Regions from separate parts of the Shewanella sp. LZH-2 genome, predicted to be linked through region 1. Evidence: predicted binding sites of a transcription regulator. Region 1 holds the regulator's gene; each other region holds the start of a gene.
What was found. The regulator sigma-54, encoded in region 1, starts transcription at its own class of promoters, with help from an activator protein. The targets are predictions, from matches to a motif close to GTTGGCACGNNNNTNGNNT.
Positions count from the first base shown of each region.

Region 2: JM642_RS06655 (flagellar hook-length control protein FliK) is a predicted target of sigma-54. The motif match lies at 1,567-1,585, and genes of this name have one in related genera.
Region 3: flgF (flagellar basal-body rod protein FlgF) is a predicted target of sigma-54. The motif match lies at 1,203-1,221, and genes of this name have one in related genera.
Region 4: flgA (flagellar basal body P-ring formation chaperone FlgA) is a predicted target of sigma-54. The motif match lies at 1,657-1,675, and genes of this name have one in related genera.

Region 1 is NZ_CP069350.1:797,092-800,240, forward strand. It holds gene rapZ (RNase adapter RapZ) at 1-136, opposite strand, end outside; gene ptsN (PTS IIA-like nitrogen regulatory protein PtsN) at 133-576, opposite strand; gene hpf (ribosome hibernation promoting factor) at 579-866, opposite strand; gene JM642_RS03655 (RNA polymerase factor sigma-54) at 895-2,370, opposite strand; gene lptB (LPS export ABC transporter ATP-binding protein) at 2,477-3,149, opposite strand, start outside.
Region 2 is NZ_CP069350.1:1,468,090-1,471,238, reverse strand. It holds gene JM642_RS06655 (flagellar hook-length control protein FliK) at 1-1,482, opposite strand, end outside; gene fliJ (flagellar export protein FliJ) at 1,633-2,076, opposite strand; gene fliI (flagellar protein export ATPase FliI) at 2,088-3,149, opposite strand, start outside.
Region 3 is NZ_CP069350.1:1,445,738-1,448,886, forward strand. It holds gene flgE (flagellar hook protein FlgE) at 1-1,086, shown strand, start outside; gene flgF (flagellar basal-body rod protein FlgF) at 1,258-2,001, shown strand; gene flgG (flagellar basal-body rod protein FlgG) at 2,012-2,800, shown strand; gene flgH (flagellar basal body L-ring protein FlgH) at 2,813-3,149, shown strand, end outside.
Region 4 is NZ_CP069350.1:1,440,034-1,443,182, forward strand. It holds gene JM642_RS06500 (flagellar protein FlgN) at 1-409, opposite strand, end outside; gene flgM (flagellar biosynthesis anti-sigma factor FlgM) at 412-738, opposite strand; gene flgA (flagellar basal body P-ring formation chaperone FlgA) at 813-1,520, opposite strand; gene JM642_RS06515 (chemotaxis protein CheV) at 1,726-2,646, shown strand; gene JM642_RS06520 (protein-glutamate O-methyltransferase CheR) at 2,749-3,149, shown strand, end outside.

The DNA of each region.
Region 1 (3,149 bases):
CTTTGAGCTGTTCAAGCAAACTGCCAATCAAAGGCAAAGGCAAATTATCGACACAATAGTAGCCGAGATCTTCAAGCACTCTAAGTGCGACCGATTTGCCTGAGCCTGAACGCCCTGACACTATGACCAGTTTCATCCAATGATTACCTGATAGAGTTCCGTTTCATCATGCGTCTTGCGCAATTGTTTTAATATTTGCTTGTCACTGAGCTTTTCAGCCATGCATGACAAGGTACTTAGGTGCTGCTGACATTGGTCGGCAGGCACGAGTAGTGCAAATAAAATATCGACGGGTTGTTTATCGATAGCATCAAAGGCTATCGGCTCCTCACATTTTATCAATATCGCTATGGGTTGTGTTATATCGGTTAATCGACCATGTGGAATGGCGATACCGTTACCTATACCTGTGCTACCCATCTTTTCGCGCGCCACGAGGCTTTCGAAGATCTCTTGAGATGAGAGGGTGGGGTACTGGGCAGCGGCTAAGTCGCTGATGAGTTCCAGTACCTTTTTCTTACTGCCCGGAGTGGCGCAGGTTGTGCACTCCGGCCGCAGTATGGTACGAAGTTCCATTGCTAGTGTTTTGTTAACTTCTCTTTGTGTTTAATAACCTGACGATCAAGTTTATCAATCAGGACGTCTATGGCAGCATACATATCTGCATGCTCTGAAGTCGCGAAGACTTCACCACCGGTGAGGTTGATTCTCGCTTCGGCAATCTGTTGCATTTTCTCAACATTGAGCACAACGTGCACATTATTGATCTGTTCGAAATGACGTTCAAGTTTTGAAAACTTTTCCTCAACATATGCCCGTAACGATTCAGTAATCTCGATATGGTGTCCACTTAGGTTTATTTGCATAGAAACGTCCTCCGATACTCACAATAGGCTATAAACTTTTACGCTGATTGGAAGGGGGAATAAGCATCGCTTCTCGGTACTTCGCAATGGTTCTGCGCGCAACGTTAATTCCCTGTTCTGCCAGAAGTTGAGCCATCTTGCTGTCGCTTAATGGTTTTTTCTGGTTTTCCGCTGCAACCAGTTTCTTAATGAAAGCTCTGATTGCTGTGGATGAGCACTCACCGCCATCATCCGTCCCGACGTGGCTTGAGAAGAAATATTTTAGTTCAAAAAGTCCTTTTGGGGTATGCATGTATTTTTGTGTGGTCACCCGTGAAATGGTGGACTCATGCATCTCTACCGCCTCGGCGATATCGTTTAGGACCATAGGTTTCATGGCTTCTTCACCGTATTCGAAGAAACCCTGTTGGTATTGCACTATGCAGTTTGCCACCTTGAGCAGTGTTTCGTTACGGCTTTCAAGGCTTTTAATAAACCACTTGGCTTCTTGCAGATGGCCACGAATAAATTGGCTATCAGCTTGATTTTTTGAACTTCGGGCCATTGCTGCATATTGCTGATTTACGTTGATTTTTGGCATGCAGTCAGGGTTTAATTCGACCACCCAACGGCCGTTTTTCTTCGACACCGATACATCGGGGATCACATATTCTTCATCGACAGGGGTGATGAGTAAACCGGGACGAGGGTTCAAGGTTTGGATCAGCGCAATACTGTCCCTTAACTCGTCCTCTTTCAGTTTGGTCTTACGCATTAACAGCCTAAAGTCGCGAGCGGCGATCAGATCTAAATGATCTTTGATCAGCATGCGGGCGTTTTCGATGTGAGGGGTATCAGGCGAAAAATGAGATAGCTGGATCAGTAAACATTCGCTTAAATCCCTTGCCGCGACACCAACGGGGTCGAAGTGTTGAATACGCTTGAGCACGGCTTCAACTTCGTCGAGTTCAATCTCGGGATTGCCCATGGCTTCGAGGATATCTTCAGTGCTTTGAGTGAGATAACCTTGATCGTCGATGGCATCAATAATCGCGGTGGCAATGGCTAAATCGGTTTCAGAGAAGGGCGTGAGGTTTTTTTGCCATTCTAAATGTTCGTACAACCCCTCGCTAGTTTCCCCTTGGAAGGGCATGTCATCTTCACGGCTGGCGCCAGAACCTGAGTTTGGCGATGCGGTAAAGACTTCATCCCAAGTGGTATCCATGGGTAACTCTTCGGGCAGAGATTCTTTGGTCAGCGACTCGGCAATGTCCACGGTGGAATTATCTTGTTCCTGTGGCTGGGCAGTCGTTTCGCTAAAGTCGGTATCGGCGATATCTTGCTTACGTTCGCTAGGCGCGTCAAATTGCTCCTCTTCCAGCTCGAGAAGAGGATTAGAGTCTAAGGCTTGCTGGATTTCTTGTTGCAGTTCCAATGACGACAGTTGCAGCAGGCGAATGGCCTGCTGAAGTTGTGGCGTCATGGTTAACTGTTGACCCAGTTTGAGCTGGAGTGACGCTTTCATGTTACCGCTGATCCCTAGGTTATTATTGTGAGTTTAGGTCGCTTGATATCATATGGATGGAGCCTAGCGCTCTCAAATTCAAGGCTTATTAGCTTTGTTTTAGTAACTATAGCCTGAATTGTTCACCTAAGTACACAGCCCTAACTTGCTGATTGTCTAAGATCTCTGCGGGTGTGCCCTCGGCAATAAGATTACCGTGACTCACAATGTAAGCATGTTCACAGACGTCTAAGGTCTCGCGCACATTGTGGTCAGTGATCAGTACACCAAGGCCTCGGCTTTTAAGCTGCTCGATAATTTTCTTGATATCGATAACGGAGATCGGATCAACGCCCGCAAAGGGCTCATCAAGCAGAATAAACTTGGGGTTGGCCGCTAAGGCGCGGGCAATTTCGACGCGTCGACGTTCACCGCCCGATAAGGACATGCCTTGGCTGTCACGAATATGGGTGATATGGAACTCTTCTAGCAGTTGCTCTAGTGCTTCTTCGCGCTGGTCACTATTGAGCTCTTTACGGGTTTGCAGTACCGCCATGATGTTGTCGTGTACGGTTAATTTACGAAAGATACTCGCTTCCTGTGGTAGGTAACCAATACCTTTGCGGGCACGCAGATGCATAGGATCGGCGGTTAAATCATCATCGTCGATAAAGATATGGCCTTTATCGCTTTTAACTAAGCCCACGACCATGTAAAAGGTGGTGGTTTTACCCGCACCGTTAGGGCCGAGTAGACCGACGACTTGACCCGTTTTTACTGTCAGGCTGACATCTTTGACA
Region 2 (3,149 bases), 670 kb from region 1:
ACCTTGAGAGACATGACTGTCAGCGAGCTGCATGCCTTGTTCTTGTAATAATTCACGTAAACGAGGAATCGCTTGCTCAACCACATCGCGGGTCTGTGCCTGAGCAACATGGAATTGCACTTGCGTCTGCTCACCATGAACTTGTATTTTCACTATCATGTGTCCAAGTTCGGGTGGATCTAGGCGAATTTCCGCCTGTTGAATACCTTGGCTAACCATAGTGACAAGCTGCTGTTTCATCACAGGAGAAAAGCGCTGGATCATTTCCTGCATCTGATTTTGGTTTTCAACGCCTTGACGTAAGGAAAGATGAACCTGTGGTATCTCTTGGCGTTGAATTTGCTGGTTAGCTAAAGAGTGTTGTATCGATACCGCTTTAAAATCAGCAGGCTTAAATTCTGTAACAGATTCTTCATGGCCAGTATCGAGCGAAGATAAGGCGTTTTCTTGCCGCGAATCCAGTGTGACGGCTAACTTGGCATCTTTTAACAATAATCCTGCCGAAATTTCGGCGCGTGAAGGATTGTCGTCAATAGCATTAGGCTCAACCGAAACCGCACCTAAGGCATTAAGCTCTTTAGTCGTAGAGTTTAATATCACGGCATCAGCATCGGTAACTGACACATTAGCTGTATTGACTGACGGTGACTGTCCAACCGTTGGCGCAGTCGTTTTATCTGTTGATGGGAGCGACAGATTTATCGACTTATTGCTTAGTTCAACCTCTTTCGTCTCTAACTTGTTAGCTTCAGAGATAGATTCCCCTTCAATCGGTAAAATGGGGGTTTCTGGCGGTTTAACCCATTTTTCAGTTCGCATCTCTGCAAGCATTGATGCATCATCTATAAGGGTATCATCGGTCGAAGCGCCAGTCTTATCCACAGTTTCAGTATTCGCCGTTGCAATCAAACCTACTGTATTAATTGACTGATTTTGTTTATTTATAATATCTTCTGGAAGTGCAGATGCTCGTTCTTGTTGAAAAACAAATGTACCCGTTTGCTCTAAAACTTGTGCATCTAATGTATCATTCGTTAAGGTAACTTCATTTGACTGAGCAAATTTCGCTAGCTCATCTAAAAAAGTTGGCTTGATAGTCTCTTCCGTTGGTAAAGCGCCATCCTCTGTTGCAGGAGCTAAGATGCTAGCGGCATCTTCTGTCGTTAATTGAGCTTCAAGCGGCAAAGAGTCGCTCGGAGCGGCCGCTTTTTTCATCTCGTTTGCCATGCCTATTTGAGCAAAAATCAAGCTAATATCAGCTTCATCATCTGCACTAGTATCATCAATATCTGTTTTCTGTTTTGCCGATTTGGCAGAAACATCTGGAGAAACATTGGTGTTAGTCGAGGGTGATCTAATAGATGCCACTGAAGCCAAAGCGGCAGAAAAGTCTTCACTATTAGCATCTTGCCCCAATATTTTACTTGAGCCAGTACCATTTTTCGCACTAGATACTAATAGGATATTGTTCATTTGTTGCATAAAAGCTCCTAAACATCTGCCCAGAGGAAAAAGAGCGTGGGCAAACGTCAATTTATACGGCTTTGACTATATCTGGCATAAATCAAGCAAATAAAATGCCAACAAATGGATATTAAAAATTCGAGTATTATTGACTGTCGGGTTGGTTAATTACTTCTTACGACGGAAAAATTGCTGCGAAGCAAATTCATCCGTCATTTTTTGCTCTTTTTTGAGCTCAATGGCTTGGCGCTTTTTCTCTTTATTTTCTAACAGTAGTTCTACAGCCTTACGTTTTTTTTGTTTTTCTAGCCAGTGCTGCTGACGGTAGTGTTTCTGCTTTTCACCATCGGCTACAACACGATTTTGCTGAGCAATAGCCTCATCGATTTGCCGAATAAAACGATGGAATTGGTGATAATGACTCGCACTGATGGCCTGCCCCTGCTGCGACTGCATCTGCTTCATATAATCCAAGCGATAGTTATTTAGCGCATCAAGCTGATTTTGGCGCTTTTGGCACTCAAGTTGTGCCGACTTTAGCAGCAGCGCAGCCTGTTCCTCAGCATCGAGGGCTAACTTTAATACGAGTAATAGGGGATCGGCATTCGCCATAACGGCCTCAATTATTTACATTGCGCAGCGAGTTGCCCGAGCATCATTTGGCTATCAGCAAAACTAAAGGCATCACGCATGGTTTGCCGCAGAAAAGCGTTCATTGCAGGTTGTAGACGTATCGCATTATCAATACGAGGATCGCTTCCTTGTGCATAAGCGCCAATCGAAATCAGATCCTTATTCTGCTGATAAAGGGAATAGGTTTGCTTGACGCGGCGCATGGCCTCAAGATGTTCATTGGAAATCACCATAGGTGCCACACGGCTAATAGAAGCCTCAATATCAATGGCAGGATAGTGCCCAGAATCAGCAAGCGATCGTGACAGCACAATATGACCATCGAGGATCGCCCGAGAAGCATCAGCAATTGGGTCCTGTTGATCATCACCCTCGGTCAGCACAGTATAAAATGCGGTGATAGAACCTTGTCCTGGCCCGCCATTACCCGCCCGTTCAACCAGACGCGGCAATTTAGCAAATACCGACGGTGGATAGCCTTTAGTGGCTGGAGGTTCACCGACAGCCAAGGCAATCTCACGCTGCGCTTGGGCGTAACGAGTCAGACTATCCATTAATAACAATACGTTATAGCCTAAATCACGAAAATATTCAGCGATACGAGTCGAGGTTTCACAGGCGCGAAGGCGCATCAGCGGTGAAGTATCGGCGGGTGCCGCCACCACAACAGAACGCGCTCTACCCTTTTCACCTAGGATTTCTTCAATAAATTCTTTAACTTCGCGGCCACGCTCCCCCACTAACCCCACCACAATAATATCGGCCGTTGTACCTCGGGTCATCATACCTAACAGCACACTCTTACCCACACCGGAGCCCGCAAACAAGCCCATACGTTGTCCCTTGCCAACAGTTAGCATGGCATTGATGGCGCGTACGCCCACATCGAGTGGTTCAGTGATCGCACGGCGAGAAAGTGGGTTGATGGCGTTACTGTGTCTTGGCGCCTGCTGTTCGGTAGATAACGCGCCGAGGCCGTCTAACGGCACACCATTACCGTCGAGCACGCGCCCTAACAGGGATAAGCCCACATTCAGACCCGCCTGCTCTCC
Region 3 (3,149 bases), 650 kb from region 1:
GCGTCCGAGATAGGTACCTTGGATCATCAGTTTACTCGGGCAGGTGCTTTCAAAGTCGACAAAAATAATTATATGGTTGACTCAGCAGGGAATTTTTTGCAGACCTTTCCAGTAGATAAAGATGGTAACTCTACCTCTGTCAGTTTAACGACAGCTAAGCCAGTACAAATTCCTGATACTGCAGGTAGCCCTGTTCAAACTGAAAACGTGACTTTGCAGATGAATTTAAATGCAAAAGAAGGTTCACTCGATCCTGCTGCTTTTGATCCTTTAGACTCCAAAACCTATAACAGTGTGACATCCATGACGATTTATGACTCTCTGGGTGAGCCACATATCATGACGACCTATTTCGTCAAGCCAAATAATGGTTCATATAATGGTGAAAACAACTGGGTTGCATACTATGCCATTGATGGTAAACAAGTTGATATTTCTGGCCCTGCTGGTACATATCAGACTGACACCAATGGTGATGGCACTCCCGATGCCTCTGGCACAGCTCAAACGGCTGGCGGCTGGAAGGGATCGGTTCTGAAGTTTAATTCTGTCGGTGTGTATACTGGGAGTGATCCGGCAGTCGTTGCCACCGAAGCGCTAGGGGTTGGCGGCGCTGGTGTGTTAGGCCCTGGTGCTGATGGTACTCAAGCCGTGACTATTAAATTTAATGCACCAACCCAATATTCAGCTCCCTTTGCCGCCACTGAATTGTCACAGGACGGTACCACAGTAGGACGTTTAACCAATGTCGAAATTGGTGAAGATGGTTTGATCACTGCCAGTTACTCCAATGGTTCAACAGTGCCATTAGCCCGCGTTGCTTTAGTTCGCTTTGCAAACGAACAAGGGTTGACACAAGTGGGTAATACCTCGTGGAAAGCCAGTTTATCGTCAGGTCCTGCGCTGGCTGGTGAGCCTAACAGTGGTACGTTTGGTAGTCTCAGTTCTTCAGCGTTAGAGCAATCTAACATTGACTTGACGACTGAGCTGGTGGATTTGATTTCGGCACAACGTAACTTCCAAGCCAACTCACGTACGCTGGAAGTGAATAACACTCTGCAACAAACTGTTCTGCAAATTCGTTAAGTTAATCTTGCCTCTGCTAAGTGTTGCCGCAAGCGGCAACACTTAGCCTCTTTCTGTTGTGCATTCATTCGTTTATTAAAATCTCCTAATTTATCAGTTAACTAGCTGCTTATTTTATTGGCATGATGCTTGCTTTGCTATTGTCAGGTTGAAACTTTGACGGAGCAGTCTGTGGACAAATTCCTTTATATCTCCATGAGCGGCGCTAAGCAAAATATGAATGAGTTGGCGTTGCGTGCCAACAACTTAGCCAACGCAAATACCGATGGATTTAAGTCGGATATGGCGCAAGCCAGATCGATGCAAGCCTTTGGTGAAGGATTGCCGACAAGGGTCTTTGCCATGGTTGAAACCCCCTCCGCCAATTTTCGTTCGGGCCCGATTAAATCTACTGGACGCGATCTTGACGTTGCCATTAAAGGTGACGGTTGGTTTGCCGTGCAAGCACAGGATGGTAGTGAAGCTTATACCCGTTCTGGCAGTCTCAGTTTTGACTCAACAGGTTTATTGCATAACGACCGTGGTAATCCCGTGATGGGTGATGCCGGACCGATTGTGTTACCGCTGCCAATTGAAAAGGTCACTATTTCACAGGATGGGATTATCTCTGTTCGTCCTCAAGGTGCGACGACAGAAGTCGTCGAAGAGGTAGGAAGATTAAAGTTAGTAAACCCTGGCAATGCACAAATGATGCGCGGCGAGGATGGATTGTTCCGTTTGGTATCCGGTGATCCGGCGCCTGCCGATCCCAGTGTATTTGTAGAAAGTGGTGCTGTAGAGGGCAGTAACGTCAACCCCGTAGATGAGATGGTGTCCTTAATCGACCTACAGCGACAATTTGAATTGCAAGTGAAGATGATGAAAACCGCGGAAGAAAATGACCGCGCTTCATCTTCATTAATGCGGATTAGTTAGGAGATAAATTATGCATCCAGCGTTATGGATTAGTAAAACTGGCTTAGACGCACAGCAAACCGATATTGCGGTGATTTCAAACAACGTCGCTAACGCCAGTACTGTGGGCTATAAAAAAAGCCGCGCGGTATTTGAAGACTTACTTTATCAAACTGTTAACCAAGCGGGTGGGATCAGCGCCTCTAACACTAAGTTGCCAAACGGTTTGAACATTGGTGCGGGTACCAAGGTGGTAGCCACCCAAAAAATGTTTACCCAAGGCAATATGCTGACCACGGATAACTCGCTCGATTTGATGATTGAAGGTCCTGGGTTTTTCGAAGTGCAGCTCCCCGATGGGACTACGGCTTATACCCGTAATGGTCAATTTACCTTAGATGATACTGGGCAAATTGTCACACCGGGTTCGGGTTATGTGTTGCAACCTGCGATCACTATTCCTGAGGATGCAACCAGTATTACGGTCTCTGCTGAAGGGGAAGTTTCGGTAAAAACACCAGGTGCGGCGGAAAACCAGGTCGTTGGGCAGCTCAGTATGACCGACTTTATTAACCCGTCGGGTTTAGATCCTATGGGACAAAACCTATACACCGAAACTGGTGCGAGTGGTACGCCTATTCAAGGCACTGCATCACTTGATGGTATGGGAGCGATTCGTCAAGGTGCGTTAGAAACCTCTAACGTGAACGTGACCGAAGAGCTAGTTAACCTCATTGAAAGTCAGCGGATCTACGAGATGAACTCCAAAGTGATTTCGGCGGTCGATCAGATGCTGGCTTATGTGAATCAGAATCTATAGAGGCACATGATCATGGCTAGATATCTACTATTGGCTAGTACGCTCTTGCTGGCGGCATGTAGTTCAACTCCAAAGAAGCCGATTGCGGATGATCCCTTCTATGCCCCAGTTTATCCCGAAGCACCACCGACTAAAATTGCTGCAACGGGGTCGATTTACCAAGATAGCCAAGCGGCGAGTCTTTACTCGGATATTCGTGCCCATAAAGTCGGTGACATTATCACTATCGTGTTGAAAGAAGCGACTCAGGCGAAAAAGAGTGCCGGTAATCAGATCAAAAAAGGTTCTGATATGACACTCGATCCCATTTATGCCGGCGGGAGCAATGTGTCTTTAGGCGGTATTCCCC
Region 4 (3,149 bases), 640 kb from region 1:
TGCCTAAGCTTGAGATTGTTGAGGTTTTACCTTTATCGTTATACGTCAGCGTGGTGGCATTTCGGCTCGCCTGCAAGGCTTGAGCAAAGCGGTTTAGGCTTGCAAGATTCATCTCGATCAAACTAGCATTTTGCGCGTTGAGATCTTTGCATTCCGCGAGAGCCTCTTTAACCACTGCCATTTTATCGGATAGCTCAACTTGCTCCGTGAGTAAGGCTTTATCGCTGTGACTAGCCAGCAAGTCATCATTTGCTTTAAGGGCTTGTAGACATGTTGATTTTTGCTCAGCAAGCGACAAAAGCAAATCGGCGTTTTGGTCAACCAAAGCGCCTTTTTCCTTAAGAATAATTTGTTTAAGAACAGCCAAATGGGCGTGTTGTTGATCTACCAGTTTAGCTATTTCTGTCATAGTTACTCTTTATTAAGCTCATTTAATTCTGCTTCGAAGCTGGCAATATTTGCAGCCAACTTTTCGGGATCAATTTTATAACGACCTTCGGCAATGGCTTGTTTTATTTCGGCCACTTTCTTTTGGTCGACTTCAGGTAGGCTGGCCATTTTGGTTTGAGCTCCTTGTAACTGTTGAGCTTGAGCCGTAATGACAACAGAGTCACCTTTTAGTTGAGTTGATTTAGCCGCTACCTGAGAGGTTTTCTCGCTTTCGCTGCTTTGTTTAGTGCTGTTTGAACGGACTTGTGCGGCCGCTCCGGCGTTAAATTTGCTAATATCAATTGCCATTTTAGGCTCCAGCGTCATGTATACGGATTTCTTAACTGGGGTATCGGCAGCTTATCGAAAAGCTTTAGCTTATTTTACATTCTAACTTCTACTTCGCCAATCTCCGTAATTATGGCATCTAGCTCTTTGTTAGAACTGCTATTTTTGATTCGAATTTGGTCGCCGATATTACCATCTTGCAGCGCCTCTCCCACAGTTTTTAGTACGAAGTTATTTGAACGCACATAAATCGACACTGTGTCATTTTTACAGACAAAGCAAAGGTTGTTCGCAAAAATAGGATAATTTTTCGCGACTCGGCGTTTAACTCTAACGCCTGTAAGCTGATTAGTATCGCTAAATTGCATACCACGCAAACTATTTTGGTCAACATAGCGGATCTCGACCTGTGAAGGACTGATTAATTCACCTGGCGCTAAGGTTTCGGTTGCGACCACAACAGGAAAAAGAATGTCTACTCTAACAGACATAAAAATCTGCCAAGGGTAGGCGAGATCGGGGGTATCACAACTGACTTTTATGGTGTTATTACGGCTAATTTCGCGTTCTGAAGCTAATTCGACCCTTATTGGTGATGTGCACTGTGCTGGCAGCATTCGGTTATCGACCGTTTGTGGATTAATGTCGACTTTCGCATTTGCAGGTACAGCAATCTTTTCATTAATAAGGGCTTTAGCTAATTCGGATATCGCCGATACGCTAGGTATCACGGGTTCAGCCTTAGCTGTCGTGGATAGAAAAAGTGCGAAAATACTCAAAAAATAGACTAAATTTACTTTCATAATGAAGAGACTAGCTTGTAACGCCAGAATACACCTATACTTTTATCAAGCGTGAAACTGTTCAATGCTTCTTTCTTAGATTTTTGGTGTCAGAAGTTTGACTTAGTTTCAACTATGTTTATCGATAACAAGACGTAAGCAATTAATATGCCTATACTCAAACGAGTTTTAGGGCCGTACATAAACAGAACAACAAGGCAGAGTTATGTCGAGTATTCTTGATTCAGTCAACAAACGAACCCAACTCGTAGGTCAAAACCGGCTAGAACTATTGCTATTTAAGTTAAATGGTCGTCAACGGTTTGGGATAAACGTATTTAAAGTGAAAGAGGTTTTGCAATGCCCGCCATTAACAACATTGCCTAAACTCAATCCTTACGTCAAAGGAGTTGCCCATATTCGCGGCACAACTATTTCTGTTATCGATCTGAGTGCGGCAACGGGAGGGCGTCCGTTAGCGAGCACTGAAAATTGCTTTATCATCATTTCGGAATATAACCGTAGTGTGCAGGGGTTCTTGGTTAGTTCTGTTGAACGTATTATCAACATGAACTGGGAAGCTATTATGCCGCCACCGCAAGGTGCTGGGCGTTATTCCTATTTAACCGCGGTTACCGAGATTGAAGGTGAGTTGGTTGAAATCTTGGATGTTGAAAAGATTTTAGATGAAATCTCACCTGTCAAAACGGCTATTAGTGAAGAGGTTAATGAGCAACTTACTCTCGATAGAAGTCAGCATTACCATATTATGGTGATTGATGATTCTGCGGTGGCACGCAAGCAAATTATTCGGTCGTTAGAGTCGTTAAATTTACAAATTGACACGGCAAAAGATGGTCGTGAGGCACTTGATAAGCTCAAGGCCATTGCAAGTGAAATGAATAACGTTGCCGATGAAATTCCACTCATTATCTCCGATATTGAGATGCCCGAAATGGATGGTTATACCTTAACGGCTGAGATCCGTGATGATCCTAAGCTTAAAAATATCAAGGTGGTACTGCACACCTCATTAAGCGGTGTCTTTAACCAAGCCATGGTACAAAAGGTTGGTGCCAATGACTTTATCGCAAAATTTAACCCTGACGAATTAGCTGCGGCAGTGAACAAGCATTTAAGTTTGTAGTGAGAGTGTGGGTTAGTGCCTAGTTGAGCTTTACGCTATAATCTAGCCCTTATTACATGATTGTTGTGCACTTATTTTGGTGCTTGCTATAGGATCTAGGACGTGAATGTGCCTGATAAATCACTCGCTGAAGCAGAATATAATCAATTTAGGTTGTTCTTAGAACAACATAGCGGCATCGTGCTAGGTGAAAATAAACAATACCTCGTACGTAGTCGTCTCGCGCCATTGATGGGCAAATATAACCTTCCTTCGTTATCCGATGTGGTAAAGCATTCGATGAAACCCACGGAACGAGCTTTACGAGCTGAAGTTATTGATGCCATGACCACTAATGAAACCTTATGGTTTCGTGACCGTTATCCATTTGAATTGCTTAATAATGTGCTATTACCAGAATACAGTAAGTTAGGTAGACCTTTAAAGATATGGTCTGCAGCTTGCTCGTCGGGTCAAGAGCCATATTCTTTAGCTATGACCATATTAGAGTACCAGCAAAAAAA